Regions from separate parts of the Kitasatospora sp. NBC_01560 genome, predicted to be linked through region 3. Evidence: riboswitches for the same ligand, from Rfam matches in the RefSeq annotation. Region 3 holds a riboswitch; each other region holds the start of a gene.
What was found. A riboswitch is a leader RNA that binds a small molecule or an ion and turns the genes downstream of it on or off. The one in region 3 is predicted to bind cyclic di-AMP.

Region 1 (7,364 bases), 3.6 Mb from region 3:
CGAACGCCGGTCCAGCGCACCGGAGAAGAGCGCCACCCCGAGGGCGAGCGCGGCCATCAGCCCGCCCACCCAGTTGGGCGCGTCGTACCCGAGGCCGCCCGAGATGACCAGCCCGCCGATCCAGGCGGCGAGCGCGTTGCCCAGGTTGAACGCCGCGATGTTGGCCGCCGAGGCCAGCGTCGGCGCGCCCGAGGCCTGGTCCATCACCCGCTTCTGCAGCGGCGCGACGGTCGCGAAGCCGAACACCCCGATCAGCGGGATGGTGGCGATCGCCCCCGCCTTGCTGTGCGCGGCGAAGGTGAAGGCGAACAGCAGCACCGCCAGCACCGCGAGGATCACGTACAGGCTGCGCATCAGCGCGCGGTCGGCGAACCAGCCGCCGAGCAGGTTGCCGACGAAGAGGCCGACGCCGAACAGGAAGAGCAGCCAGGTGACGCTGGAGTCGGCGAAGCCGGCCAGCTCGGTCATCATCGGCGTGATGTAGGTGAACATCGCGAAGATGCCGCCCCAGCCGAGCACCGTCATGGTGAGCGCCAGCCAGATCTGCGGGCGGCGGAAGACGGCCAGTTCGGGGCCGAGCCGGGTGTCCTCGGCCCGCGCCCGGACCGGCACCAGCGCGGCGATCCCGGCGAAGCCGACGACGCCGAGCGCCGCGACCACGTAGAAGGTGGAACGCCAGCCGAAGTGCTGGCCGAGCAGGGTGCCCATCGGGACGCCGAGCACGTTGGCGGCGGTGAGCCCGGTGAACATCAGGGCGATGGCGCCGGCCCGCTTGTGCGGGGCGACCAGACCGGCGGCGACCACCGAACCGATGCCGAAGAAGGCACCGTGCGCGAAGGCCGCGAGTACCCGGCCGACGAGCAGCAGGCCGAAGGCGGGGGCGACGGCGGAGACCAGGTTGCCGGCGATGAACAGGCCCATCAGCATCAGCAGCATCCCCTTGCGGGGGATCCGGGTGCCCAGGACGGTGAGCAGGGGCCCGCCGACCACCACGCCGAGCGCGTAGCCGGAGATGAGCAGGCCGGCGGTGGGGATGGAGACCGAGAAGTCGCCGGCGACCTCGGGCAGCAGGCCCATGATCACGAACTCGGTGGTACCGATGCCGAAGGCACTGATCGCCAGCGCCAGGAGCGCGAGGGGCATGAGGGAACCGCTTTCCGGAGCGTACAGAGAATGTTGCGCGTGCAACTACCGAGGTCGACCATACGACCGATCGACAGATACTTGCAAGCGCGGACTATCTCCATGCGCAAATCACCGGACCCGGAAGCGCCGTCCGAGTGCCGCGCGAGCCCGCGTCACGCAGGCCCGCACCGCGCGGGCCCGCGACACGGGAGCCCGCGCACCCCGGGCCGCTTGCCCCAGCGGGGCGAAGTCATTAGGTTAGGCTCACCTAACTCACCGGAGGTCGCCATGAGCCCCAGCCCCACCGACGCCGAGGCGCCCGAACCCACCGCCGCCGAACGGGTCTGCAGCCTGCTCGGCGCCACCTCCTCGGTGGTGATCCGCGCCTGCGGCGAGTACCACGAACTCGACACCCCGGTCTCGGTGCACGGCTCCCGGCTGCGGCTCAGCGCCCCGCTCGACGCGCCGCTCACCCTCGCCGTGACGAGGGAACAGGACGGCCTCGCCGTCGTGCTGGACCTCACGGACATCGCGCCCGTCGCCGTCCGCGACCGGGTCCGCGGCCGCCTCACCCTGGCCGGGCGGCTGCACCTCGCCCACCTCGCCGACGACGGGCTCAGCGTGCACCTGCGCCTGCACGTCGCGCACGCCGTCCTCTCCACCCCGTACGGCACGACCGCGCTCACCGGCGCCGACATCTCGCTCGCGCGCCCCGACCCGCTCGCCCGCTACGAGGCCGGCCTGCTCACCCACCTCGCCGACGACCACCCGGACGCGCTCGCCGTGCTCACCCGGCTGCTCGACCCCGCCCTCCTCACCGGGCGGCCCGACGTCCGCCCGCTCGCGCTCGACCGGTACGGCCTGGTGCTGCGCCTGGACCACCCGCACGGCCACCGCGACGTCCGCCTGGTCTTCCCCGAACCGGCCGCGGACGCCGACGAGTTCGGCCACCGGGTGCACCAGCTGCTGACCGCCGCGCACCGCACGCTGCCCGCACACCGCGCCTGAATTCCCGGCCTGTCTGCCCTCCCCGCCGGAAACAAGACCGGAAACGGCACCGGAACCAACAGCGGAAAAGGGCACCGGAGCACCGGCGGAAACGACGGCGGCCGGCCCGGCCCGCGAATCGAAATTCGCGGGCCGGGCCGGCCTGGGCGTGTCCCGCGCCCGTGGTACCGCCGAAGGTGCGGCGATCATCCGGTCGAGCGGTCACCCGACATGACCATCCCGGAGATCGTTCGCCCCGCACCCGGCGGAAGTCCCGACCAGAGGTCAGATGGAGACGCCGTGCGCCCGCAGGTAGGCGATCGGGTCGATGTCCGAGCCGTACTCCGAGCCGGTGCGGATCTCGAAGTGCAGGTGCGGGCCGGTCACGTTGCCGGTCGCGCCGGAGAGGCCGATCTGCTGGCCGGCGGTGACGGTCTGACCGATCTTCACGCCGATCGAGGACAGGTGGGCGTACTCGGCGTACTTGCCGTCGGCCAGCTTGATCTCGACCTCGTTGCCGTAGGCGCCGCCGTTGCCGGCCTTCACCACGGTGCCGGCCGCGACGGCGCGCAGCGGGGTGCCGGTGGAGGCGACGAAGTCGGCACCGGTGTGGTGGCCGGAGGCCCACATCGAGCCGGCCACGCCGTAGGCGGTGCCGAGCTTCGGGTTGGCGACGGGGGCGACGTAGCCGGAGGTGCTGGCCACGGCGGCCGGGGCCGGGGTGGTGGCCGGCGCGGCGGGCTTCGCGGCGGGGGCGGCCGGCTTGACGGCCTGGACCGGCTTCGGGGCGGCGGGCTTGGGGGCCGGCTTCACCGAGTCGTGCGAGGCCTGCGGCTTCGCGGCGGGGGCGGCCGGCTTGGCGGCCTCGGCCGGAGCGGCGGTGCCCAGCGCGAGCTTCTGGCCCGGGTGGATCAGGTTCGGGTTGGCACCGACGACCGAGCGGTTGTGCTCGTACAGCGCCTGCCAGCCACCGTCGACGTTCTTGGCGGCGGCGATCTTCGACAGGGTGTCCCCGCCGACGACCTTGTAGCTCTGCTCGGCAGCGGCGGCGGCCGGGGCGGCGGTCTCGGCGGCCGGCTGCGCGGCGGCGGCCGGGGTGGCGTCGACGCTGGTGGCGCCGGTCCAGGTGCTGGTCTGCGCGGGCTTCGCGGCCGGGGCGGTGTGGGCCTGGGCGCTGATGGTGGTCACCAGCGGGAGGGCGAACGCGGCGCCGGTGACGGCGGTGGCGATACCGATGCGGGCGGCGCGGGGCAGGGCGATACGACGAGCCTGTGCGGGCATGGGGGTTTTCCTCTCCGACGCCTGCGAGGTGAGCTGTCGGGTTCGGGCTGGAGTTGCCCGGCCGCATAGGCGGCTTCACCCCAAGCCGGACCGTGAATTCCGGTCCGGCGACTTACCTTTGGGTCCCCCGCTCCTGCCGTACAGAGTTCGGTTCGTACCACCGGGCAGCGGCAGGACTAGGCGTTCCACCCGGTGGCCACCCGGGCCAATGCCGGGCGGTCGCTGAACTAAAACCCATCCGTCCGGGTGAAGCAATGTCGATCTCTTGAACCCGCAACAAAGGCCCGGAGCACCGTGACGCTCCGAATGATCGGCTGCACGGTATGTGCACAATCGATTCACCGCGCGCCACTGATCCACGACACTCCGCCGATTTCGGTTCCCGTCCGCATTCGGTCGCCTACGGAAAGCCATTCACCGACACACCCCCGGTGAGCCTTGTCACGTGGGCGCCCGGGGCGGACGATCGGGCCGTGGCCACCTCCGAGGCCGGCACCCTGCGGCTGAGCACCGCGCAGGGTCGCTGGGTACTACTGGCGACGGTGCTCGGTTCCAGCATGGCGCTGCTCGACGGCACCGTCGTGAACGTCGCCCTGCCGCGGATCGGCGCCGATCTCGGGGCCCAGCTCGCCGCCCTGCAGTGGACGCTGAACGCCTATCTGCTCACCCTGGCCGGGCTGATCCTGCTCGGCGGCGCGCTCGGCGACCGCTACGGACGGCGCCGGATCTTCCTGCTCGGCGTGGTCTGGTTCGCCGTCGCCTCCGCGGCCTGCGCCGCCGCGCCCACCATCGAGGTGCTGATCGCCTCCCGGGCCGTGCAGGGCATCGGCGGGGCGCTGCTCACACCCGGCTCGCTGGCGATGCTCCAGGCGGTCTTCCACCCTGACGACCGCTCGGCCGCGGTCGGCCTCTGGTCCGGCCTCGGCGGGGTGTCCGCCGCGGTCGGCCCGTTCGTCGGCGGCTGGCTGGTGGACGGTCCGGGCTGGCGGTGGATCTTCCTGCTGAACGTGCCGCTCGCCGCGCTGGTGGTCGCCGTCGCGTCCCGGCACGTGCCGGAGAGCCGGGACGAGAGCGCCACCGGCCGGTTCGACGTGCTGGGCGCCGCACTCGCCGCGCTCGCCCTCGGCGCGGTCACCTACGCACTGACGGCGGCCGGCGGCGGGCTCACCCCCGGGGTCTGGGTGTCGGGGGTGGCCGGGCTGCTGCTCGGCTGGGCCTTCGTCGAGGTCGAGCGCCGCTCCGCGGAGCCGATGCTGCCGCTCGGCCTCTTCTCCTCGCGCCTGTTCACCGCCGTCAACCTGGTCACCCTCTGCGTGTACGCGGCGTTCAGCGGCGTCTTCTTCCTGCTGGTCGTGCAGTTGCAGATCGTCGCGGGCTTCTCCCCGCTGCTGTCCGGGCTGGCGCTGGTGCCGATCACCGTGCTGATGCTGGCGCTCTCCGCCCGGGCCGGCCGGCTCGGCAAGCGGATCGGCCCGCGGCTGCCGCTCACCGTGGGCCCGCTGCTCTGCGCGGCCGGCGTGCTGCTGATGCTGCGGATCGGCCCCGGCGCCTCCTACTGGGTGGACGTGCTGCCGGCCGTCACCGTGATGGGCTGCGGGATGGTCCTGCTGGTCGCCCCGCTGACCGCCACCGTGCTGGCGGCGGTGGAGGTCCGGCACGCGGGCATCGCCAGCGGCGTCAACAACGCCGCCGCCCGCGCGGCCGGCCTGCTGGCGGTCGCCGCCCTGCCCGCACTGGCCGGGCTCAGCGGCGACGCCTACCAGGTGCCGGCCTCGGTGGACGCCGCGTTCCACACCGCGATGCTGATCTGTGCCGGGCTGCTCGTCACCGGCGGGCTGACGGCGGCGGCCACCGTCCGGGGCAACGTCCTGGCCCCCGAGGAACGCCCGGTGGCCGAGCCGGACTGCCGCTACGCGTGCGGCACCAACGCCCCGCCGCTGGACCCGGGCCACGTCGGCACCGGGCACCCCCCGGGAACGGGAGAGGGCCCCGCCACCGGAACGGCAGCGGGGCCCTCGACCGACTGACCCGACGTCAGAGGATGTCGCCCGGGGCGTACTTGGCGGCCTCCGGGTAGGCGGCCGCGACGGCCTCGACCCGGCGGACCACCTCGGCGACCTGCGCACCGGCCGCGCCGGTGAAGGAGAGCCGGTCGGCCAGCAGCGCGTCCAGCGCGGCCCGGTCCAGCGGGATCCGCTCGTCGGCGGCGAGCCGGTCCAGCAGCTCGTTCTCGCGGGCACCGGCCCGCATCGCCAGCGCCGAGGCGACGGCGTGCTCCTTGATGACCTCGTGGCCGGTCTCCCGGCCGACGCCCGCGCGCACCGCGCCCATCAGCACCTTGGTGGTGGCCAGGAACGGCAGGTAGCGGTCCAGCTCGGCCTCGACCACGGCGGGGAACGCGCCGAACTCGTCGAGCACCGTCAGGAAGGTCTCCAGCAGACCGTCGAAGGCGAAGAAGGCGTCCGGCAGCGCGACCCGGCGGACCACCGAGCAGGAGACGTCGCCCTCGTTCCACTGGTCGCCGCCCAGCTCGGCGGTCATCGACGCGTAACCGCGCAGGATGACGGCCAGGCCGTTGACGCGCTCGCACGAGCGGGTGTTCATCTTGTGCGGCATCGCGGAGGAGCCGACCTGGCCCTCCTTGAAGCCCTCGGTGACCAGCTCGTGGCCGGCCATCAGGCGGATGGTCTTGGCCAGGCTGGACGGCGCGGCGGAGAGCTGGACGAGGGCGGTCAGCACCTCGAAGTCCAGCGAGCGCGGGTAGACCTGGCCGACCGAGGTGAGCACGTTGTCGAAGCCGAGGTGACCGGCCACCCGGCGCTCCAGCTCGGCGAGCTTGTCGGTGTCGCCACCGAGCAGGTCCAGCATGTCCTGGGCGGTGCCGACCGGGCCCTTGATCCCGCGCAGCGGGTAGCGGGCGATCAGCTCCTCCAGGCGGCGGAAGGCGACCAGCAGCTCGTCCGCGACGGTCGCGAAGCGCTTGCCCAGCGTGGTGGCCTGCGCGGCCACGTTGTGCGAGCGGCCGGCCATGACCAGCTCGGCGTGCTCGGCGGAGAGCCGGCCCAGGCGCACCAGCACGGCGACGGTGCGGTCCCGCACGTGCTCCAGCGACTGGCGGATCTGCAGCTGCTCGACGTTCTCGGTCAAGTCCCGCGAGGTCATGCCCTTGTGGATCTGCTCGTGCCCGGCGAGCTCGCTGAACTCCTCGATCCGGGCCTTCACGTCGTGGCGGGTGACCCGCTCACGGGCGGCGATCGAGCCGAGGTCGACCTGGTCGATCACCCGCTCGTAGTCGGCGACGGCACCCGCGGGCACCTCGACGCCGAGGTCCTGCTGGGCCTTCAGGACGGCGAGCCACAGGTGGCGCTCAAGGACCACCTTGTGCTCGGGGGACCACAGCTGGGCCAGGGTCGCCGAGGCGTACCGGGAGGCCAGGACATTGGGGATCTGGGGCTTCGCGCTCACGCTTCGCAAGCCTAACAGCCGAGGTCAGCGGGAGCGGCGCCGACCTCCGCGGTCCGGCACGGGCGGGCGCTACCGGCCCGGAACCGCCCGGCCGGTCAGCACCGGCAGCACCTGGGCGCAGATCGAGTGCAGGGACACCCGCTGCTCGTCGGTCATCGCCCCGAAGGCCTCGTGGGTGCGGCCCATCTCGGCGCGGATCAGGGTGAGGATCTCCCGGCCCTGGTCGGTGATCACGACGATCTTCACCCGCCGGTCCCCGGCCGCCGCCTCGCGGTGGGCCAGCCCGAGGGACTCCAGCCGGTCGACGATCCCGGTCACGTTGGAGGCGTCGCAGCCGAGCCGCCCGGCCAGCGCCCGCATCGGCACCGGCTCCTGGACGGCGCCGAGCGCCTTGGCCTGCGAGGAGGACAGCCCGTGCCGGGCCGCGGCCGCCGCGAAGTCCTGGAAGTAGGCGGCGCCGACGGCGGCCAACGCCTCCATCAACTCACCGTTGGTCGGTACGGTCG
Region 2 (7,364 bases), 2.2 Mb from region 3:
ACTGGTCAGCGAGAAGACCGACCGAGCCAACGGCCGACTCTGGGAGGGGCCGGCCGCAGCACAGCAACAGCTCTCGCCCGGCATCCCCCGGCCTGCATTGCGCACCGTCACTCAGTGGGGCAAGGGAGACCACACCTACCGGGCTGAGGTCTACGACCTGCTGACGGAGCAACTGGTCTCGGCGTCCCCGGTCATTGAGGCAGCCCCCGAACTGCCGAACGAATGGTGGGCGAGTCTCCGCAGCGCGATCGACACCCTAGGGACAGCGGACCCTCTCGACCGGGACGCTTGCCGCGAGGTCTACATCCGACGCCGAGTCCCCGAGTTCACCGGAGTCGTCCCCGGCGAGATCCACTGGACAACTGCACACGGTGACCTGCACTGGTCGAACCTCTGCGGTCCGACCTTGGTCATTCTCGACTGGGAGACGTGGGGAAGAGCGCCGGTCGGCTTCGATGCGGCCATGCTGCTAGTGCATTCCCTGCTGGAACCAGCGACAGCTTCGCGGGTGGCTGATGTGTTCGCTGACGTGCTGGACAGTGATGCCGGGCATCTCGCCCAGCTCATTGCCGTGACACAGATTCTCCAGGCCGCCGACCGGACCCCCTTCTACACCGCCCTGGCTCCTGCGGCCCGCAAGCACCTCGATGTTCTGACGGGCCACTGAAGAGGAGACGCCCATTCCGATGCCCGGGAGGAAGGCGATGCCCTGGTGGGAGAGGTTGCGTAACTCGACACCTTGGGATGTCTCCGCAGGTCGGGAACAAGGTATACGGGTGAACCGTTCACCTACACGGCGCAACCGTGCCTCGGGGTGCTGCCCACCGGCGGGTACGACTGCTACCCGGGCCAGCGCCAGCTGCTCGCCCGGTGGGACGGCAGCTACGGGGTGGACGGCACCGCCCAGGACTGGTGGACGACCTACTACGGGGGTCAGGGGCTCTACACCGCGGGCCAGGGCATCCAGGCGGCCGTCGACGCCGGCTCGCTGATCGGGCCGCTCCAGCGGGCGGGGATCCCGGCGGCGGTCCGGACGTACCTGCTGGCCGGCGGCTCGGCCGACATCCCGGGCGTGCTCAACGAGAACCGCGGGCCCAGCGACGGGATCGTCTTCACCCGCAGCGCGCTGGACACCACGGGGGTCGGCACGGTCGGCGGTACGCGGCTGGTCGGCGGTCTGAACCACCTGGAGCTGGCCTGGGCACCCGAGGCGATGGGCCAGGTCGCGGCCTGGCTCGCCTGACCGGCCGGCCCCTGACCCCCGCCGACCTCCGACCACACCCGCCGACCCAACTGATCAACTCGGCAAAGCCGTTGATCAACTCCGCCCCGCCCGGCTGTGACCTGCGCGACAACCGCCCCCGGGGAGTTGTCGCCCCGAGGGCGGCCTGCCTAGCCTGCACGGGACGTCCGCTTCGCGGGCCTCCCCCGTCGGGACGCCGAGTCCTGTCCACCCGACGGCGGGCAACCGAGCACCACAGCGGACGGGAGCGGGGGACCCAGGTCAGTGCCCGGCCCGTGCGCTCCCGCGCGCGGTCCGCGGCTAGGGGTGAAGCCGCTACCCACAGGCGGCCGGGCAACCTCGGCCCGAACCCGACAGCTCACCTCGCAGGCGTCGCAGAGGACACCCCATGCAGAAGCCTGCCCGGCGCACCGCGCCTCGCCATGCCCGCCCCTCCCGCCACCGCCGCAACGCCGCGTTCGGCGTCACCGGCGCGCTCGCCATCAGCGGTGCCGGACTCCTCGGCGTCCCGGCGCTGACCGGGGCCCAGGCGGCCACCGCGCCGACCGTCACCCAGGACAAGCTCGCGCCGGCCGCGATGGTCGCCGGCAAGGCCACGACCGCCTCGCTCACCGTCCACTCCTCGGCCTGCTTCACCGCGAAGACGCTGGGCGTCGGCGTGCGAGACGCAGCCGGCCGCAACCTGGACTTCCCCGGCAACGTCGCCAACGCGCAGATCTGCCCGAGCGGCCTGTCGATCACCACCGGCGCCCGCACCCTGCCGGTCGGCACCTACACCCAGTTCGGCTTCTGGCAGGACTCCGCGGGTGCCTGGCACAACCTGCCCTCGCAGCAGCTCGTGGTGTCCGGCACCGCCGCCACCCCGTCGCCGACGCCCACCCCCACGGCCACCGCGACCCCCACGGCCACCGCGACGCCCACCCCCTCCCCGTCGGCGAGCGCCACCGCGAGCACCCCGGCCACCGGCGCCCCCGTCGCGGGCAAGAAGCTCACCTGGTCCGACGAGTTCAGCGGCCCGATCGCCTACGGCTCCCGCTGGACGGGGGACAAGAGCAGCTCGTACCACTACGGCAACCACAACCCGGACGACAACAAGCTCGACTGGCTGAACAAGAACAACGTCAGCGTCTCCGGCGGCGTCGCCACCTTCACCGCCAAGCCGGGCGCCAACAAGCTGGAGAACGGCAAGCAGTCCTGGGACACCGGGCTGCTCACCACCGAGTACTCCAGCGAGGGCTTCCAGGTGAAGACCGGCGACTACGCCGAGACCCGGGTCAAGCTCCCGGCCGGCACCGGTGCCTGGCCGGCGCTCTGGACGTGGAAGAACGGCAACGGGGAGATCGACTCCTTCGAGTACCACCCCGACAACCCGAACCTGCTGGAGCTGACCAACCACGTCAACCCGGGCCACCTGTACTACACGGACGCCAAGGCGATCGCGAAGGACGGCTGGGTCACCATCGGTACCTCCTACGGCGCCAACTCGGTCGACTGGTACGTCAACGGCACCAAGGTCTACTCGGACGGCAAGGGCGTCGGCGCCAACTGGTCGGCGTACCTGATCCTCAACCTCTCCCTGAGCGCGGGCCAGTACCACGCCGCGCCGCAGGGCACCGCTCCGATCACCTTCGCCGCGGACTACGTCCGCGTCTACCGCTAGGAAGCCACGCGTGGAGGCCGCCCGGACGGGATCCGGGCGGCCTCCACGCGGCTCCGGTGGTCTCCGCTCAGCTCCGGGCGGTTTCCACGACGTGGATCGTGAACGGCTGCCTGTTGTTCGCCTCGTTGCCGTCGTCGTCGCTGCGCACCGCGACGTAGCCGCCGCTCAGGTCGCCGACGGGGACGGTGGCGGCGAGCCGGACCGGGATCAGCGCGGTGGCGGACCGGAACAGCGGCAGCCCCGCGCCGAAGGTGCAGCGCACCCGGTGACCGTTCTGGAACTCGTAGCAGTTCTCCGGGAAGAACGGCCCCTCGGCCGTCACCCCCTCCGGCAGGGTGACCACCACGGTGAACGGCGAGGCGGTCCGGTCGGGCCCGCCGTTGGCGACGAAGGCGTGCACGGTGGTGGTGCCGCCGGGCGAGGTGGCGTCCGGGTCGATCCGGACCACCTCCAGGTCGGAGCTGGAGGTCTTCGGCGCCGGGGCCTCGGCAGCCGGCTCGGCGGCCGGGGCCGGCTCGTCGACCGGGCACGCCATGGCCGTCCCGCCGACCATGGCCACCAGGGCGCACCCCACCGTCAGTGACCTGCCGAGGAAGCTTCGTACGGACGTTCTGCGCGACATAGCCGCTCACCGTGCCCTTGCGTTCCGGCGTCCCGCACCGTCGCGGAGCGCTCCCGCACCCAGCGTGACCGACGGGCCCGCCGGCGCCGCTCCAACCCGCCCTCGGGCCGCCCGAACGGGCGAACCGCGACTTGGGGGCGGATGCCGCGGACCTCCCGTCCGGGCAGGTCCGGTGACGCCGCGTCAGGGAGCCAGGACCTGCCCGAGCCGGTTCGCGATGTGGTGCATCACCGGGACGAGCGCGGCCGCACCGGCCTGCTCCTCCAGTGCCCGGATCCGGGCCTCCGGGCCGGACACCGAGAGCGCCGTCGGCGTGGGCGCGCCCGGTACCGCGAGTGCGATGCAGCGCACCCCGATCTCCTGTTCCTGATCGTCCACCACGTAGCCGCGCTCGCGGGCCTCGGCCAGTTGGCGCAGCAGCTCGTCCGGGTCGGTCACGGTGAATTCGGTGTGCGCGGCCAGCGGGTTGGGCCCGAGCACGGCGCGCGCCTCGGCCTCCGGCAGCTGGGCCAGCAGTGCCTTGCCGACGCCGGTGCAGTGGGGCTGCACCCGGCGGCCGACCTCGGTGAACATCCGCATCGAACGCCGCGACTGCACCTGCCCGACGTAGACCACCTCACCGCCCTCCAGCACGGCCAGGTTGGCCGTCTCGCCGGTGGCCTCCATCAGCTCCGCCAGGTAGGGGCGGGCCCAGCTGCCGAGCAGCCGGCCGGCCGTCTCGCCGAGCCGGATCAGCCGCGGCCCGAGGGTGTAGCGGCGCGCGGTGTCCTGGCGCACATAGCCCTGCTGGACGAGGGTACGAACCAGTCGGTGGATGGTGGGCATCGGCAGTCCGGAGGAGGTGGAGAGCTCGCTGAGCGTCGCCACGCCGCCGGAGTCGGCCAGCGCCTCCAGCAGCTGGAAGGCGCGCTCGACGGACTGGACACCGCCGCTCGCGCGGTCCGTGCCCTTCGTCGATGCTGTGTCGGGGGTCGCGACCACCGGCGTTCCCTTCGCTGTCGGGGGAGGAGTAGAGTCCCTGCGATCACCTCAACAAACCGTTGAAATTCTGTATCGCGGAAACTAGTCTCCACCTTACAGAATCGAAGGCTCCGGTACTCGGGGTTCACCTCGGTTCAGATCAAGGAAGTTCCCACCGGAACTCCCTTCGCCATGCTCAACCGTCTTAGGAGTGTCCTGCTCATGGCTACAGATCAGGGACCCGCCGGCGCCTCCCCCGCCGCTCCGGTCGTCACTGTCGCCGGTCCGCGAGTCCACCGGTCGGAGGAGGTGCTCACTCCGGAGGCGGTCGCCTTCGTCGTCGGCCTCCACCGCACCTTCGAGGACCGTCGGCAGGAGCTCCTGGCCCGCCGCAGGACCCGCCGCGCCGAGATCGCTCGGTCCGGCACCCTGGACTTCCTCCCCGAGACGGCCGCCGTGCGCGAAGGCGACTGGACGGTGGCCGAGGCCCCCCGCGCGCTCCAGGACCGCCGGGTCGAGATCACCGGCCCCACCGACCGCAAGATGGTCATCAACGCACTCAACTCCGGCGCCCGGGTCTGGCTCGCCGACTTCGAGGACGCCACGGCCCCGACCTGGGAGAACGTGGTCAGCGGCCAGGTCAACCTGATCGACGCCTTCGAGGGCCGGATCGACTTCACGTCCTCGGCCGGCAAGGCCTACACCCTGAAGCCCGCCGCCGAACTCGCCACCGTGGTGGTCCGCCCGCGCGGCTGGCACCTGGACGAGAACCACCTGCTGGTGGACGGCCGCCCGGTGGCCGGTGCCTTCCTCGACTTCGGGCTCTACTTCTTCCACAACGCCGCCCGGCTGATCGCCCGCGGCGCCGAGGACCCGAACTCCGGCCCGTACTTCTACCTGCCGAAGACCGAGAGCCACCTTGAGGCCCGGCTCTGGAACGACGTCTTCACCCACGCCCAGGCCGCCCTCGGCATCCCGCACGGGACCATCCGGGCCACCGTGCTGATCGAGACCATCACCGCCGCGTTCGAGATGGAGGAGATCCTCCACGAGCTGCGCGACCACGCGGCCGGGCTCAACGCCGGGCGCTGGGACTACCTGTTCTCGATCGTCAAGAACTTCCGCGACGCCGGCGAGCACTACATCCTGCCGGACCGCAACACCGTCACCATGGCCTCGCCGTTCATGGCCGCCTACACCCGGCTGCTGGTGCAGACCTGCCACCGGCGCGGCGCCCACGCCATCGGCGGCATGGCCGCGTTCATCCCCAGCCGCAAGGACCCCGAGGTCAACGCCGCCGCGCTGGAGAAGGTCAAGGCGGACAAGGACCGCGAGGCCGAGAACGGCTTCGACGGCTCCTGGGTCGCCCACCCGGACCTCGTGCCGGTCGCCCGCGCCTCCTTCGACGCCGTGCTCGGCGACCGCCCGCACCAGAAGGACAACCCCGGCCCGGCCGAGCCGGTCACCGCCGCCCAGCTGCTCGACATCGCCGGCGCCGGCGGCACCTGTACCCACGCGGGGCTGCACAACGCCGTCCAGGTCGGCCTCCGCTACATCGAGGCCTGGTTGCGCGGTCTCGGGGCCGTCGGCATCTTCAACATGATGGAGGACGCCGCCACCGCCGAGATCTCCCGCTCGCAGATCTGGCAGTGGATCCACAACGGCGTCGTCCTCTCCGACACCGGGGAGAAGACCACCGCCGACCTGGTGCGCCGCCTGGTGGCCGAGGAGCTGGCCGCGCTCCGGGCCGAGCTGGGCGACGAGGCCTACGCCGGCGGGCGCTGGCGCGAGGCCGCCAAGCTGTTCGAACAGGTCTCCCTGGCCGAGGAGTTCGCGGACTTCCTGACCCTCCCCGCGCTTCCCCTGCTGGGCTGATCCCAATCTATCCACCGGTGCGGCCGGTGCCGCCTTCCAGGCTGTAGCAGTCCGGCCGCCGCTTTACTCCGTTCCGTACGGCGACGAATCCACCTGTCCTCCCCGTCGCCGTGCGGAACGGTCATTCCCCGAGGAGTCCGCAGTGCCCCGCATCTTCTTCAACGGCCAGGCCATGGTCGGCGGCCCGTTCCACGCCTCCGTCGCCGACGCCCTGATCGGCCCGGCCCGCACCGCGCCCGGCTACCGTTTCTTCTCCATCGACGACGTCTGCCCCGGCCTGCTGCCGGCCCCCGGGACGGACACCGCCGTCGAGGGCGAGCTCTACGACATCACCCTGGAACACCTGCGCGACGTCATCCTCCCCGGTGAGCCGCGGGAGCTGGAGCTCGGCGTGATCGAGCTCGACGACGGCTCCGCCTGCCTCTCGATGCTCCTCGCCCGCGGCGAGGCCGACCGCGGCGTCCACCGCGAGATCACCCAGTACGGCGGCTGGCGCGCCTACCTCGCCACCCTCGGCCGCACGGCCTGACCGGCGCGCACCCCGACGGCACGGCCCGACCGGCGCGCGCCCGGGCGGCGGGCGCCCCGGTCAGGACCGGCCGCCCGCCAGCTCGTCGCCGAGCCGGCTGCGCCGGTAGAGGACGCTGCGGCCGTACCTGCTCCGGTCGAGCAGGCCGGCGGCGGTGAGCGCGCCCAGGTGCCGGCTGACCGCACCCGGGGTGACCCCGAGCCGGTGGGCGAGCTCGGTGGTACTGGCGGGGGTCTCCAGCAGGGCGAGCAGCCTGGCCCGGGGCGCCCCGATCAGCGCGGCCAGCGGTCCGCCCGGTGCGCCGCGGTGGGCGCCGGTCAGGCCCTCGCCCATGGTCGCCCTGCCGCGCGCGGGATAGCAGATCAGCGGCGGCCCCACCTGGGTGATGTCGGTCTGGGCGCCCAGCCCGAACAGCGTCGGAATCAGCACCAGCCCCCGCCCGGCGACGTCCACCGAGGCCCCCACGGCCCGGACC
Region 3 (7,364 bases):
GCGGTCTCCACCGACCGGCGCTGCGGCGGTACCAGGACCTCGCCGATGGCCTCGCCGACCAGTTCGAGCAGTTCGGCGAGCCGCTCCAGGTCGAGGTGGTCGGGCAGGTCGGCGAGGGAGAGGATCCGCTCGCCGTCCGGGCCGGCCACGCAGAAGAGGTCGATCGGGCCGAGGTGCTTCTCGGCGGTGTCGACCAGGGCGGCGATGTCGCTGGGCCGGCGGATGTCGCCGCAGACGCCGACGACCGGGCAGCCGGGCCGGTCGAGCTCGGTGGCGAGGTCCTCGGCGACGCCCTCGCGCTCGTCGGCGATGAGCACCCCGGCGGCGCCGGCGGCGGTGAGGCGGCGTGCCAGGTCGGCACCCGACCCGCCGTCGACCACGGCGATGACGACGACTGCCCCGGTGACCCGCATGGTGCGCTCCTCCCTGTGGGCGGCTCCGCACCGGCGCCCACGTGTTGCTTTGCGGAGGATCGTAGGCTTGTCCTGACCCTCCGCAACAGGGATTACCCCGCAGGTGACCAGGCTCACGCCTGCCACGCCGGAGAACCCGCCGGAGCGCCGCGGGCGCCCCCGCCCCGCCCGCCGCGCGCCGCCGCCCGCGCCCCTCCCGGTGCCCCGGCCCGCGCCGCTCGCCACGCCCCTGTCGGCACTGCCCGCCGCGCCGCCCGCCGCGCCGCCGTCCGGGCCCCGACCGGACCGCCGCCGGGGAACCCCACCGGGATACCGTCGACCCATGTCAGTGCAGCCCGATTCCGCCCGCCCGCCCCTCTTCACCTGGGAGTTCGCCGCCGACCCGTACCCGGCGTACGCCTGGCTGCGGGAGCACGAGCCGGTGCACCGCACCACCCTGCCGAGCGGGGTGGAGGCCTGGCTGGTGACCAGGTACGCGGATGCCCGGCAGGCGCTGGCCGACGGGCGGCTCTCCAAGAACCCGGTGCACCACAGCGGGCAGGCGCACCGCACCGGCCGGGTGGGCATTCCGGGCGAGCGCCAGGCCGATCTGATGACGCACCTGCTGAACATCGATCCGCCGGACCACACGCGGCTGCGCCGACTGGTGTCGAAGGCGTTCACGCCGCGCCGGGTGGCCGAGTTCGAGCCGCGGGTGCAGGAGCTCACGGACCGGCTGATCGACGGGTTCGCGGAGCGGGGCAGCGCCGACCTGATCCACGAGTTCGCCTTCCCGCTCCCCATCTACGCGATCTGTGACCTGCTCGGCGTGCCGGCCGAGGACCAGGACGACTTCCGTGACTGGGCGGGCATGATGATCCGCCACGGCGGGGGCCGGCGCGGGGGTGTCGGGCGTGCCGTCAAGAAGATGCGCTCGTACCTGCTCGAACTGATCCACCGCAAGCGGGCGGACCTCGGCGACGACCTGATCTCCGGCCTGATCCGGGCCAGTGACCACGGCGAGCACCTGACCGAGAACGAGGCCGCGGCGATGGCCTTCATCCTGCTCTTCGCGGGCTTCGAGACGACGGTCAACCTGATCGGTAACGGCACCTACGCGCTGCTGCGCAATCCGGACCGGCGGGCGCAGCTGCAGGAGTCGGTGGCCCGTGGCGAGAGCGGCCTGCTGGAGACCGGGATCGAGGAACTCCTGAGGTACGACGGGCCGGTGGAGCTGGCCACCTGGCGGTTCGCGACCAGCCCGCTGACCATCGGCGGGGTGGCGATCCCGGTCGGTGACCCGGTGCTGGTGGTGCTCGCGGCGGCCAACCGGGACCCGGCGCGGTTCGTGGAGGAGAACACCCTGGACCTCGGCCGGACGGACAACCCGCACCTGGGTTTCGGGCACGGCATCCACTACTGCATCGGCGCCCCGCTGGCCCGCCTCGAGGGGCGGGCGGCGCTGGCCACCCTGCTCACCCGGTTGCCCGATCTGAAACTCGCCGCCGACCCGGACGACCTGCGCTGGCGCGGTGGCCTGATCATGCGTGGCCTGCGGGAGCTCCCGGTCGAATTCAGTCCGGCGAAGAAGGTGTCGGTGACCTCACCGGAGAAGTCCTCGGTGAGTTCCCCGATGCCTTCCGCCGGGTCTTCGGGTGATTCCTCCGACAGTGGGTTCTGAGGCGTCGCCACTCTGATGGAGTGTCGTCGACGCGCGGAGGCACGGGGGTTGAACCGTCATCAATCCGGACATAGCGCCGTCGTTGGTGGGCGATCGACCATGCGTCGTAATTTCTGTGTGATGTCGGCGATATGAGCTTGTGATTGGTAAGAGGATCTGTCTACCCTCCGTGGAGTTCGCAGCTGCGGACCTCGTGCACGGGACGCCGAATCCTGCCCGCCGTGCCACGGGAAACCGACCAGACCCTGGGCAGGGGCGGGGGAACCAGGTTTGTTGCCGTCCCCCACGGCTCGGGGTGAAGCCGCCCGCGCGGGCAGGAAGTCCGCGTCACGCGGCCGGGCCACCTCCCGGTCCGAACCCGACAGCTCACCTCGCAGGCGTGCGGAGAGGGACCTTCATGCTGTTCGTTGGAACCGGCCGTCACCGTCGTCGCACCCAGACCGAGAGGGCCATCGCCGTCGCCGGCGTGGCCGGCGTCGGGCTCGCGATGCCGCTGCTCACCGCCACCGGTGCCTCGGCCGCCCCGGCCTCGACCTGGGACGCCGTCGCCCAGTGCGAGAGCGGCGGCAACTGGAGCATCAACACCGGCAACGGCTTCTACGGCGGTCTGCAGTTCACCCCCAGCACCTGGAAGGCGTACGGCGGCACCGGCTACGCGCCGCAGGCCAACCAGGCCACCCGGGCGCAGCAGATCTCGGTCGCCGAGAAGGTCCTCGCCTCGCAGGGCCCGGGCGCCTGGCCGGTCTGCTCCCAGAAGGCCGGACTGAGCAAGGGCGGTGCCCCGGCCTCGGTCGACACCTCGGCGGACGCCAAGCCCGCCGCGCAGCAGCCCGGACCGTCGAAGCCGGCTCAGAAGCCCGTGCAGCAGGCCCAGAAGCCGGCGCAGAAGCCGGTCCAGCAGCAGGCGCCGCAGTCCGCCGTCCAGCAGTACGGGCAGCAGGAGACCCAGGCCCCGGGCTTCTCCGGTCACGCCGGCTGGGACGCCGACGCGAAGGTGTTCTGGTACCAGAGCAACGGTGACTGGTACTGGACCAGTCACCAGAGCGTCTATCAGCAGTACGCCGGCCAGGGGGCCGCCCAGGACGCCCGGGTCGCGCAGCCCGCCCCCGCCGCCCCGGCCGCCGCCCAGCAGCAGGCCGGTCACGGTTACACCGTCCGCGACGGCGACACGCTGGCCGGCATCGCCGGCGCCCAGGGCGTCTCCGGCGGCTGGCAGGCGCTGTACGACGGCAACCGCGGGACCGTCGGTACGGACCCGAACCTGATCATGCCCGGCCAGGTGCTCAGCCTCGGCTGACCGGCCGTCCGCCCGCAGTGGTGCGCGAGGGGGGCCGGTTCGGCCCCCTTCGTCCCCATCCGGTCGTCTTTCGACCGGCAACCAGGTGAACTACCGGCGGGTAGCACGGCCACACGCTGAGACGGGACCGAGGTCAGCGTGGCCCCGGGAGCCCGTGCGGTTAGGCTCTGGTCGTAACGACTCCGCAATCGTCCGGCCGACAGCACCCATCGTCAGCCGGACCTGCTTCCGCTAGGAGATGCCTCGTGCCGTCCATCGATGTCGTCGTAGCCCGTGAGATTCTCGACTCGCGTGGCAACCCCACGGTCGAGGTCGAGGTCGGCCTCGACGACGGCAGCACCGGTCGTGCCGCTGTCCCGTCGGGTGCCTCCACCGGTGCCTTCGAGGCGCTGGAGCTGCGCGACGGTGACAAGAACCGCTACTTCGGCAAGGGCGTGGAGAAGGCCGTCCTGGCCGTCATCGAGCAGATCGGCCCGGAGCTGGTCGGCTACGACGCCACCGAGCAGCGCCTGATCGACCAGGCCATGCTCGACCTGGACGCCACCCCGGACAAGTCCTCGCTCGGCGCCAACGCCATCCTGGGCGTCTCGCTGGCCGTCGCGCACGCCGCGTCCGAGGCCAGCGACCTGCCGCTGTTCCGCTACCTGGGCGGCCCGAACGCGCACGTCCTGCCCGTCCCGATGATGAACATCCTCAACGGCGGCTCGCACGCGGACTCCAACGTCGACATCCAGGAGTTCATGATCGCTCCGATCGGCGCGGAGTCCTTCTCCGAGGCCGTCCGCTGGGGCGTCGAGGTCTACCACACCCTCAAGGGCGTCCTGAAGGAGCGCGGCCTCTCCACCGGCCTCGGCGACGAGGGCGGCTTCGCCCCGAACCTGGACAGCAACCGCGAGGCGCTGGACCTCATCACCGAGGCCATCCAGAAGGCCGGTTACGTGCCCGGCCGCGACATCGCGCTGGCCCTGGACGTCGCCGCCTCCGAGTTCTACAAGGACGGCGCCTACCAGTTCGAGGGCAAGGCCCTCTCGGCCGCCGAGCTGATCGAGTACTACGCCGAGCTGGTCGCCGCGTACCCGCTGGTCTCCATCGAGGACCCGCTGGACGAGTCGGACTGGGACGGCTGGAAGGCCATGACGGTCAAGCTGGGCGACAAGGTCCAGCTGGTCGGCGACGACCTGTTCGTCACCAACCCGGCCCGCCTGGCCAAGGGCATCGAGACCGGCACCGCCAACGCGCTGCTGGTGAAGGTGAACCAGATCGGTTCGCTGACCGAGACCCTGGACGCCGTCGAGCTGGCCCAGCGCAACGGCTACCGCTGCATGATGTCGCACCGCTCCGGCGAGACCGAGGACGTCACCATCGCCGACCTCGCCGTCGCCACCAACTGCGGCCAGATCAAGACCGGCGCCCCGGCCCGCTCCGAGCGCGTCGCCAAGTACAACCAGCTGCTGCGCATCGAGGAGATCCTCGACGACGCCGCCGAGTACGCCGGCCGCGGCGCCTTCCCGCGCTTCCGCGCAGCGGAGTAACGAGCACAGTCGCGCAGCGGAGTAACGAGCACAGCCGCGCAGCGGAGTAACGAGCGCAGTCGCGCCGCGGAACAACCAGCTCAGCCGCGCCGCGGAGTGACCCGAGGCCGCGCGCACGAGGGCCGAGCCGGGCCCGCCCGCGCACGCCTGACCGGTGCCCCGCCGTCCACCCCGTAGGGTGGGCGGCGGGGCACCGGTGCGACAGGAGGGGACACGGGAGATGGCAGGCTGGCGGATCCCGGGCTTGGCGGCCCGGCCGCGCTTCACGAGCCGGGCGACCGTTCTCGTCCTGGTGCTCTGCTCGCTGGTGGCGATCCTCGCCTACCCGACGCGGCAGTTCATCTCCCAGCGTTCCGAGATCTCCGCCCAGCGGGCGAAGGCCGAACACGCCCGGCAGCAGGTCGAACAGCTGCGCCGGGACAAGGCCCGCTGGCAGGACCCGGAGTACGTCAAGGCGCAGGCCCGCGCCCGGTTGCACTACGCGATGCCGGGGGAGACCCCGTACATCGCGGTGGACCGGGCCGGCCAGGGCGCCGCCAAGTCCTCCGTGCCCGCGCCGGCGCCGTCCGACGGCACGGCCGCCGCCCCGGCGAAGGCCGCCAAGCCCTGGTACGCGAGCGTGTGGGACTCGGTGGACGCCGCCGACACCACCGCGGCCCTCGCCCCGCCCCCTCCCCGCCCGTCGCAGACATCCCTGCCCCCTGCTGGAGCCAGCTCCCCCCATGACCACTGAGAACCACCCCTCCGTCTCCGTCTCCGACGCCGACGTCGCGGCCATCGCCGCCCAGCTCGGCCGGGTCCCGCGCGGTCTGCGCGGCGTGGCGCACCGCTGCCCCTGCGGGAACCCGGACGTCGTGGAGACGGCCCCCCGGCTCGCGGACGGCACGCCGTTCCCGACCCTGTACTACCTGACCTGCCCCAAGGCCGCCTCGCTGATCGGCACCCTGGAGGCGGACGGCGTGATGAAGGAGCAGACCGCCCGGCTCGCCGAGGATCCGGAGCTGGCCGCCGCCTACCAGAAGGCGCACGAGGACTACATCGCCCGCCGCGACGCCATCGAGGTGCTGGAGGGCTTCCCGAGCGCGGGCGGCATGCCGGACCGGGTGAAGTGCCTGCACGTGCTGGTCGGCCACTCCCTGGCGGCCGGCGAGGGCGTCAACCCGCTCGGCGACGAGGCGATCGGCATGCTGGAGGACTGGTGGGCCAAGGGCCCCTGCGTCTCCCCGGCCGAGGTCGAGGCGGCCGGCGGGCGGGTCGCCCGGAACCGTGCCAAGGAGCAGGACCACGCGGCCGTGATCGCCGCGAAGGAGCAGAAGACCGCCGAGCGCGCCGCCAAGAAGCGCGTGGCCGAGGATGCCGCACCGCAGGAGTCCGAGTGAGCATGACGCGCGTGGCCGCGATCGACTGCGGCACCAACTCGATCCGGCTGCTGGTCGCCGATCTCGACCCGGAGACCGGGGAGATCACCGACCTCGACCGCCGGATGGTCATCAACCGGCTGGGCCAGGGCGTGGACCGGACCGGCCGGCTGCACCCGGACGCGCTGGCCCGCACCTTCGCGGCCTGCCGCGAGTACGCGGAGATCATCTCCGGCTTCGGGGTCGGTCCGGACCGGATCCGCTTCGTCGCCACCAGCGCCTCCCGGGACGCCGAGAACAGCGACGAGTACGCCAAGGGCGTGCGCGACATCCTGGGCGTCGGCCCCGAGGTGGTCAGCGGTGAGGAGGAGGCGCACCTCTCCTTCGTCGGCGCCACCAAGGAGCTCACCGGCGGTCAGTTCCCCGCGCCGTACCTGGTCTTCGACCTCGGCGGCGGCTCCACCGAGTTCGTCCTCGGCGGCGCGGAGGTCCGGGCGGCCCGCTCGGTGGACATCGGCTGCGTCCGGCTCACCGAGCGCCACTTCGGCGGCGCCGAGCTGCCGTCGGCGGAGCAGGTCGCCGAGGCCCGGGCGCACGTCCGGGCCGAGCTGGACAAGGCCGAGGAGGTCGTCCCGCTGACCGGCGCGGCCACCCTGGTGGGCCTGGCCGGGACGGTCACCACCGTCTCGGCGATCGCCCAGGACCTGCCGGCCTACGACTCCGGGGCGATCCACCACTCGCGGATCAGCCGCGAGCAGGTGGCCCGGATCGCCGACGAGCTGCTCACCGCCACCCACGACCAGCGGGCGGCCATCCCGTCGATGCACCCCGGCCGGGTGGACGTGATCGCGGCCGGCGCCCTGGAGCTGCTGGAGATCATGACCCGGACCGGCGCCGCCGAGCTGGTCGTCAGCGAGCACGACATCCTGGACGGCATCGCCTGGAGTATGGCCTCCTGACCTCGTACGGGCCTTACCCGACCGGCCCCGGGACCCCGCTGGGGGTGCCGGGGCCGGGGCGCGCCCGGGGCCGGGCGAGAAACTTCGTGAATTTCTTCACATGGCGATCCAGCCATTCGTCGTGCCCGAGTGCCCGCAACGTCCG
Region 4 (7,364 bases), 1.1 Mb from region 3:
GCTCGGCCGCGCGCACGTCTGGCAGGCGCTCGGCGGCGGCCTGGTGGTGGCCGCGGCCTCGGTCGTGCTGGGCGGCGCGCTGGGGTTCCTGTTCGGGGTGCCGCGGGTGCGCGGTACCGGCCCGGACGGCGACGCGCACGGCTCGTACGCGCCGAACACCAATCTGGAACAGGTGTCGGACTGGCTGACCAAGGTGCTGCTGGGCGTGGGGCTGACCCAGCTCGGCTCGCTGGGCGAGCGGCTGCACCAGCTGGGCTCCGCGCTGGCGCCGGCGCTGGGCGGCGAGGAGGGCACGGTGCCGTTCGCGGCAGCGCTCGTCCTCTACTTCCTGGTGTCCGGCTTCCTGGCCGGCTGGCTGGTGACCAGGCTGGCCCTCCCCCAGGTGCTCTCCGACGCGGACCGGGCCCTGGACCTCTTCCTCGCCGGCCAGGACCGCGACCGCAAGGGCGACAAGGTGGGTGCGGACGACCTGCGGGTGCGGGCGATGCAGCACCTGGGCCTGCTGGGCGGCAGCGCGGAACGGGCCGACGAGCTGGCCGGCCAGCTGCCCCCGAGCACCGCGTCCGGACCGGAGAGCGTGGTGGCCGAGGTCCGCTCGACGGCGCGGCGCTCGGCGCTCACCGCGGAGCAGGTCCGCGCGCTCTTCGCGGACGGCTCCGAGGGGCGCCGGATCCAGGCGCTGGCCCTGATGCAGGGCGACCCGGCGCTCGCCGACCTCGCGAGCGTGCTGGAGGCGATCGAGCGGCCGCGCTCGGGCTTCGAGCAGTACCACGCGCTGCTGGCCGCCCGCGGGCTGCTCTCCCGGCTGCCGGCCGCCGAGGCGCAGCGGCTGCGCGAGGCGGTGGCCGGCCGGCTGATGGCCCCGGACGGCATCCCCTACGGCTCGGACCGGAGCTGGCTGGCGGAGAAGATACTGTCCCGGCTGGAGGTGCCGGTCCTCCCTCCGCAGGTCGTCCTGCCGCAGCAGACCGGCCCGGCCGGCGCGCCGCAGCAGGCCCGACCGGAACAGCCGGCCCAGCAGGGACATCAGGAACAGCAGGAACAGCAGGCCTAGGCCGGGGGGCGGCCGGCGCGTTCGGCGGCGGCCCGGCGGCGGTGGTCGGCCGCGCGCAGCACGAGGACGCGCCGGGGGCGGTCGGCCCCGACGGCCGGCAGCCGGCGGATCTCGCTGGCGATCCGGCGCTCGCCGAGGGCGTGCCGCAGCGCGTCGAGGTGGGAGCAGCGCCGGCCGGCGCCGTCGTTCAGCGGGTGGACGCGCACCTCGCCGTCCGGGGCGGTGACCCGGACCAGTTCGGTCAGCGCGGCCAGCTGCCGGTCGGGGCCGAACAGTTCGGGGTAGGCGAAGATCAGGTACCCGCTGAGGGTGAGCGCGAAAGTCCCGTCGGCGAACGGCAGCCGGGGCAGCGCGGCGGCCACGTACTGCTGCGGGTGGGCCGCGGTGTCGGCGGCGAACAGCCGGCGGGCCCGGTCCCAGCTGCGCAGGTAGCGGTCGTCCGGGCGGTGCCGCGGCGCGGGGTAGAGGTGGGGGCGGGCGGCCATCGCGGCGGCCATCGACGCACGGGCGGCCAGCGCCCGGGCGGTGGTCTCGGCGGTGGGCCGGGCGTACGCCGGGTCGGTGGCGATCACCCGGCAGCCCAGTTCGCGGGCCTCGGCGGCCAGGCCGGCCGCGCCGCCGGGGCAGTCGAGCAGCGGCCCGGGGAGGGCGGCGAGCTGGGCGCGGGTCAGGCCGAAGAACCCGCAGTACTCGTCGAGCGGGCGGGAGGTGACCAGGACCCCGGCGGCGCCGGGGTCGGTGCGGCTGGTGCGGTCGGTCACCCGGCCATCGGAACACGGGCCGGCCCCGCGCGCATCCGGGGCGTCCGGGTGCGGGCGGGGCCGGTGGGACCGGGTGGGGTGGGGTCGGATCGGGTGGGGCCGGGTCGGATGGGGCCGGTGGGGCCGGGTCGGGTCAGCGGCCGAGCAGGCCCCGGACGGCGAGCCGGTTGACGTTGGTCAGGCCGCGGACCAGCTGCGGGGTGAGGAAGACGAACAGCAGCCCGAGCAACGACACCCCGGCGATCTGCAGCGGCGACTGGATGAAGTAGACGTGCTCGACGCCGTGGCTGTCGTAGAAGTCGAACAGCTGGAGGCCCGGCCACCCGACGTACGTCGGGTACACCCAGTGGTAGACCGGGTAGAGCGCGAGCGTCCAGCCGATCAGCAGGAAGACCAGCGAGACCGAGAAGCTGAGCACCGCCCAGGGGAACATCACCACCTGGTACAGCACGGCCTTCCAGCCCGCCGCGTCCGCCAGCCGGGCGGTGCACCGGCCCCAGGCCCCGGGCCGCACCACCCGGACCGGCGCCGGGCCGGGCACCTCCAGTGCCAGCATGCCGGCGGCCCGCGCCCGCTCCAGCCGGCCGAAACCGCGGGACGCGGCGGTCAGGCCCGCCAGCACCGGCAGGCCCAGCACCGTGAGGAAGGTGCCCAGGCCGAGGCAGAACAGGGTGACGGCGAGGGCGAAGCCCGCGAGGGCGACCGGCAGCCCGGTGAGCGCGAAGCCCAGCTCCCGGTAGAAGTAGGAGGAGAACGGCGCCCGCCAGGCGTACGGCGGCTCCTGGGTACGAAGGGCACCGTCGTGGCGGTCGTACTCGCTGGGCAGCGTGCTCTGGCTGGTGCTCATGGCCGGCCTCGGTCCTCGGTCTCTGTGGTGCGGTCGGGCTGATGTGCCAACCCTGTCAAAGCCGCCGCCCGGCGGACATCCGGCTCCCCGGCGAACGGGGGGTGGGGTTAACCCCCCGCTCCGGCGGCCCGGCCGGTGCCCGGCCACTCGTCGGCGAGCAGTGCGTACTGGAAGGAGTCGTGCCACGCCCCGCGCAGGTACACCTCGTGCCGCACCCGGCCCTCCAGCGCGAAGCCGGCCCGGGTGAGCACCCGGGTGGAGGCCGCGTTCGCCACGTCCACCCGGGCGGCCAAGCGGTGCACGCCGAGCTGCCCGAACGCGAAGTCGCAGAGCAGCCCGGTGATCTCGCCCGCGTAGCCGCGGCCCCAGGTGTCGGGCCGCAGCGCGTAGCCGAGCAGGGCGGAGCGGTGGCTGCCGAGGGTGAGGGCGGCGCTGCCGATCGGGGTGGCGTCCGCCGGGTCGTCCGCGTCGGCGAGCCGGGTGACGGCGAGCCGGTAGACCGTCCGTTCGTCCCGGAGCGCCTCCTCCAGGTACTGCTCGATCTGGTCCGCGCACTCCTCCCGGTCGTGCGGTTCGAACGGCAGGTACCGGGTGGCCTCCGGATCGCCGAAGACGGCGTGCAGCGCGTCGGTGTCCGCCGGCGTCAGGTGGAACTCGCGGATGGCCAGGCGGGGGCCGGTGAGGCGGACGGGGACCATGCCTGCCGACCCTACCCGGGCTTTCCGGTTACCGTACGTGACATGGAAGAAGAAGACCTGCGGCTCGCCCCGCGCACCAAGGCCGCCGAACTGCTCGCCTGGGCGGAGGCCGGGGGCCGCGCGCCGGTGGCCGACGCCGCGGTGCGGGCGGTGCTGGCGCTGCTGGAGCTGGGCGAGGGCAGGATGCACGACGGCTGGCCGGAACTGACCTCGAACGCCGTGGAGCACCTGCTGTACGAGCGGCTCCACCTGTACGTCCAGCCCGCGCCGGAGCAGGACCCGGCGGCGTACGGCGAGGCGGTGCGGCTGCTGATCGACCACCAGCGGGCGGCGAAGCGGCTGAACGCCAAGCGGCAGGAGCGGCTGCACGCCGAGGCCGAGTGGCAGGGCGAGGTGGCCGCCGGGCTGCTCCGCCGGGCCGACCTGGTGACCTGGCCCCGGCTGTACACCCTGCTGCTGCGCGCGGACGGCGTGGACGTCACCGACGAGGCGGCGGTGCGGGAGTGGCTGGCGGCGTTCCGGGAGCTGCCCGAGGAGGACCGGCGGGCCGCGTACGGGGCTCCGGCGGCGGCCGGGCTGCTCGACGAGCCGGACGACAGGGGCTGGGGCGAGGGCTGGATGATCTCGGTCGGGATGGCCACCGACGGGGCCCGGCGGCTGCTGGAGCAGGGGCTGATGCGGCGCAGCTACCGCAATCTGGCGGAGCTGACGGCGCTGGGCCGGCCGATGCCGGACGAGCTGGCGGGGGACTTCGGGGCGTTCGAGGAGGCGGCGGCCCGGGCGGCAGTGGAGCTGTTCGGGGAGTGGACGGTGCCGGGGCTGCCGCGGTTGCTGGTGGCGGAGTTCCCCGACCTGGCGCCGGAGCCGGGCCAGGAGGAGATCGACGCGTACCTGGCGGGCCTGCCGGAGGATCCGTCCGAGGAGCAGTGGGAGGACCTGCCCGAGGAGCTGTGGGCCGGGCTGCCCGCGGAGTAGACGCGCAGGTGCCCCCCGGCCGCCGCGGCGGCCGGGGGGCACCTGCGGCGTGGTCAGGGGGTGATGCCGCGCTGCTCGAACCAGGTCTCCGGGTCGACCGGGGCGCCGCCGCCGGGGCGGACCTCCAGGTGCAGGTGCGGGCCGGTGACGTTGCCGGTGGCGCCGACCTTGCCGAGCTGCTGGCCGGGGACGACCTTGCCGGAGCCCTTGATGATCGAGGAGAGGTGGCAGTACCAGATCTCGGTGCCGTCGGGCAGCGTCTCGACGATCCGGTAGCCGTAGGAGCCGGCCCAGCCGGCCGAGGTGACGGTGCCCTGGCCGACCGCGTACACCGGGGTGCCGGTGTCGGCGGCGAAGTCCAGGCCGGTGTGCAGGTGGGCCCAGTACGAGGCGCTCTGGCCGTAGTGGGCGGAGAGGTTGTAGTCGCGCACCGGGAGGTTGATGGCGGCGAGCTTGGCCTTCTCAGCCTCCTGGGCGGCCTTCTCGGCCTCCTGCTGCTGGGCGGCGCGCTTGGCCTCGGCCTCCTTGGCGGCCTGGACGCGGGCGCCCTCCTCGGCGGCGGTGCGCTGGCTGTCGGCCTGCTGCTGGATCCGGGCGGCGAGCGCGAGGCCGGGGTCGGCGGAGAGCGCGACCGGGGTCTCGTCCGGGGCCTCGACGGCGGGGGCGGCGGCCGGGGTCGCGGAGGCGAAGCCGGTGGCGCCCAGGGTGGCGGCGACGGCGGTGACGCCGAGCAGCGGCGCCGTCCCGCGGGTCTGACGCGGCATCCGGTGCCGGTTGGTCTCGGCGGCCGGCGGGGCGGCCTCGTCGGGTCCGCCGTACTCGCCCGGGTGTGCGGGCGGCCACGGGTGGTCGAGCAGCTGGGTGCCGGCGGAGGAGCCGGGCAGATGTGCCGGAGAGTGCGACGACGCCACGGAGGCGCGCTCCTTTCCTTCCTTCGCGCCTACCGGGTTAGCTGACGGGTTCGGAGCAGGAAGGTCTCCTACGGCTGGGCCTGGGCCCGGCCGATTCACCCCAAGGAACGTGGTTCCCCGGCTCCCTGGCCTGCCCGGAGGCCGGCCGGCGGGATTAGGCGACGGCGCACGGTGCCGTCTGGGTACGGCGTTGCGGACCGCGCTGCGTTATCAAACGTTAATCCTAGGAGCCCCTGATTCCAAGCCATCCGTTCGGGACACCCGGATACAGCCCGGACCTTACGCGACCGGATGGGCGTTTTGGGGCGGTTCGCAACAACTGACACTACCGAACGTGACAGTACGTCAACGAACGGCCCCCCATCTGAGTACTTCTACTCATGTGCGACCCCGGCCGGCGCGGCCATCCTGGCGCCATGAACGCTCCGATGCAGTCCCGCACCACGGCCGCGTACTACATCCAGGCCGTGCTCTCCTTCGCCCTCTCCGCCGGCGCCCTCGCGATCGGCATCGCCTACCTCCCGGTGGGCGGCTGGACCAGGGCCTTCCTCGGGATCGGCCTGCTGTACACCGTCACCTCCTCGTTCACCCTGGCCAAGGTGGTCCGCGACAGGCAGGAGACCAACGAGATCGTCACCCGGGTGGACCAGGCCCGGCTGGAGAAGCTGCTGGCCGAGCACGACCCGTTCAAGGTGGAGGGGGTCTGACGGCCGCCGGGGCCACAGCACCGATAGCTTGACAGCTAAGGCTATTAGCCTTAGCTTTATGGCTATCGGCAGCACCCGCCGATAGCCCGAGTTCCGGCGGACCCAGGAGGCCCCCATGTCCGGCACCACCGCCCCCACCACCCAGTACCTCGACGTCACCGGCGGCCGGATCGCCTACGACGACACCGAGCAGGGCGACGGCGCCCCCGTCGTCCTGCTCCCCGGAATGCTGGACAGCCGGACCGCCTACCGGCACCTCCGCCCGCTGCTGACCGCCGCCGGCCGCCGGGTGATCACCATGGACCTGCGCGGCTTCGGCGAGTCCTCGATCGCCTGGGACGACTACTCCCCGGCCGCGATCGCCACCGACGTCCTCGCCCTGCTCGACCACCTCGGCATCGAGCGGGCCGTCCTGGCCGGCAACTCCTACACCGGCGCCACCGTCGTCAAGCTCGCCGGGGACGCACCCGGGCGGGTCGCCGGGATCGTCCTGCTCGACGCCTTCGTCGAGAACCTGCCGCCGAACGCCCTGCAGCGCGCGATGTTCGCCGCGATGGGCGTGCTGCTGGTGCACTCCCCCGCCTTCTGGGGCCTCTACCACCGGAAGATGGCCTACCCCGGCCCCAAGCCGGCCGACTTCGACGCCTACGTGGACGGGCTGGTCGCCGCACTGCGCACCCCCGGCCGCAAGGCCGCGACCCGCGGCTACGTCCGCGGGGAGTCCGCCCCCGAGGGCTGGACCGCCGCCGTGACCTGCCCGGCGCTGGTCCTGATGGGCAGCAAGGACCCCGACTTCCCCCGGCCCGAGCTGGTCGCCGACCGGCAGGCCGCCGCGCTGCGCGCCCGCAAGGTGATGATCGAGGGCGCGGGCCACTACCCGATGGCCGACCACCCGCAGGCCACCGCCGACGCGCTGCTGCCCTTCCTCGCCGAACTGGCCTGAGCACCACCGCCGGCCGCACCGGCCCCGCGCCTCGCCCCTCGCCCCCGCCCCCGCCCCGCCTCCAGGGAGACCGCCCCCATGCCCCGCGTAGGACTCACCCCGGCCCAGGTCGTCGGACACGCCCTCACCCTCATCGACGAGCAGGGCCCCGAGGCCCTCACCCTGGCCGCCGTCGCCGCGCGGGCCGGAGTGGCCACGCCCTCGCTCTACAAGCACGTCAGCGGCGGCCTCGCCGAACTGCGCCGGCTGATCGCCGTCCGGGTCACCGAGGAGTTGGCCGACCGGCTCGCCGAAGCCGCCCTCGGCCGCGGCGGGGACGACGCCGTCGCCGCCCTCCTGCGCGCCTACCACGCGTACGCCACCGAGTACCCGCACCGCTACAGCGCGCTCCCGCAGGCCCCGCAGCCGGACGACGACCTGACCCGGGCGGCCGCACGGCTGGTCGGCGTGATCATCGCGGTGCTGCGC

Region 1: it holds a riboswitch for cyclic di-AMP, as region 3 does, so the genes downstream of both, OH807_RS08025 (peptidoglycan DD-metalloendopeptidase family protein) here and OH807_RS24450 (transglycosylase family protein) in region 3, are expected to answer to the same signal.
Region 2: it holds a riboswitch for cyclic di-AMP, as region 3 does, so the genes downstream of both, OH807_RS33900 (hypothetical protein) here and OH807_RS24450 (transglycosylase family protein) in region 3, are expected to answer to the same signal.
Region 4: it holds a riboswitch for cyclic di-AMP, as region 3 does, so the genes downstream of both, OH807_RS19730 (M23 family metallopeptidase) here and OH807_RS24450 (transglycosylase family protein) in region 3, are expected to answer to the same signal.

Annotation. Positions count from the first base shown of each region.
Region 1 covers NZ_CP109364.1:1,947,365-1,954,728, forward strand. The annotation lists gene OH807_RS08015 (MFS transporter) at 1-1,143, opposite strand, end outside; gene OH807_RS08020 (DUF2470 domain-containing protein) at 1,414-2,133, shown strand; gene OH807_RS08025 (peptidoglycan DD-metalloendopeptidase family protein) at 2,398-3,393, opposite strand; cyclic di-AMP (ydaO/yuaA leader) riboswitch at 3,399-3,556, opposite strand; gene OH807_RS08030 (MFS transporter) at 3,867-5,420, shown strand; gene purB (adenylosuccinate lyase) at 5,428-6,858, opposite strand; gene OH807_RS08040 (MarR family winged helix-turn-helix transcriptional regulator) at 6,928-7,364, opposite strand, start outside.
Region 2 covers NZ_CP109364.1:7,822,163-7,829,526, forward strand. The annotation lists gene OH807_RS33890 (hypothetical protein) at 1-667, shown strand, start outside; gene OH807_RS33895 (hypothetical protein) at 815-1,243, shown strand; cyclic di-AMP (ydaO/yuaA leader) riboswitch at 1,464-1,630, shown strand; gene OH807_RS33900 (hypothetical protein) at 1,632-2,903, shown strand; gene OH807_RS33905 (hypothetical protein) at 2,971-3,525, opposite strand; gene OH807_RS33910 (IclR family transcriptional regulator) at 3,709-4,506, opposite strand; gene aceB (malate synthase A) at 4,708-6,360, shown strand; gene OH807_RS33920 (gamma-glutamylcyclotransferase) at 6,503-6,889, shown strand; gene OH807_RS33925 (helix-turn-helix domain-containing protein) at 6,950-7,364, opposite strand, start outside.
Region 3 covers NZ_CP109364.1:5,586,370-5,593,733, forward strand. The annotation lists gene OH807_RS24440 (SDR family NAD(P)-dependent oxidoreductase) at 1-413, opposite strand, end outside; gene OH807_RS24445 (cytochrome P450) at 736-2,073, shown strand; cyclic di-AMP (ydaO/yuaA leader) riboswitch at 2,300-2,469, shown strand; gene OH807_RS24450 (transglycosylase family protein) at 2,471-3,370, shown strand; gene eno (phosphopyruvate hydratase) at 3,616-4,902, shown strand; gene OH807_RS24460 (septum formation initiator family protein) at 5,123-5,635, shown strand; gene OH807_RS24465 (DUF501 domain-containing protein) at 5,607-6,281, shown strand; gene OH807_RS24470 (exopolyphosphatase) at 6,284-7,219, shown strand.
Region 4 covers NZ_CP109364.1:4,518,954-4,526,317, forward strand. The annotation lists gene OH807_RS19705 (hypothetical protein) at 1-1,054, shown strand, start outside; gene OH807_RS19710 (class I SAM-dependent methyltransferase) at 1,051-1,815, opposite strand; gene OH807_RS19715 (sensor domain-containing protein) at 1,949-2,662, opposite strand; gene OH807_RS19720 (GNAT family N-acetyltransferase) at 2,770-3,360, opposite strand; gene OH807_RS19725 (hypothetical protein) at 3,403-4,335, shown strand; gene OH807_RS19730 (M23 family metallopeptidase) at 4,389-5,246, opposite strand; cyclic di-AMP (ydaO/yuaA leader) riboswitch at 5,259-5,417, opposite strand; gene OH807_RS19735 (YiaA/YiaB family inner membrane protein) at 5,663-5,953, shown strand; gene OH807_RS19740 (alpha/beta fold hydrolase) at 6,069-6,896, shown strand; gene OH807_RS19745 (TetR/AcrR family transcriptional regulator) at 6,975-7,364, shown strand, end outside.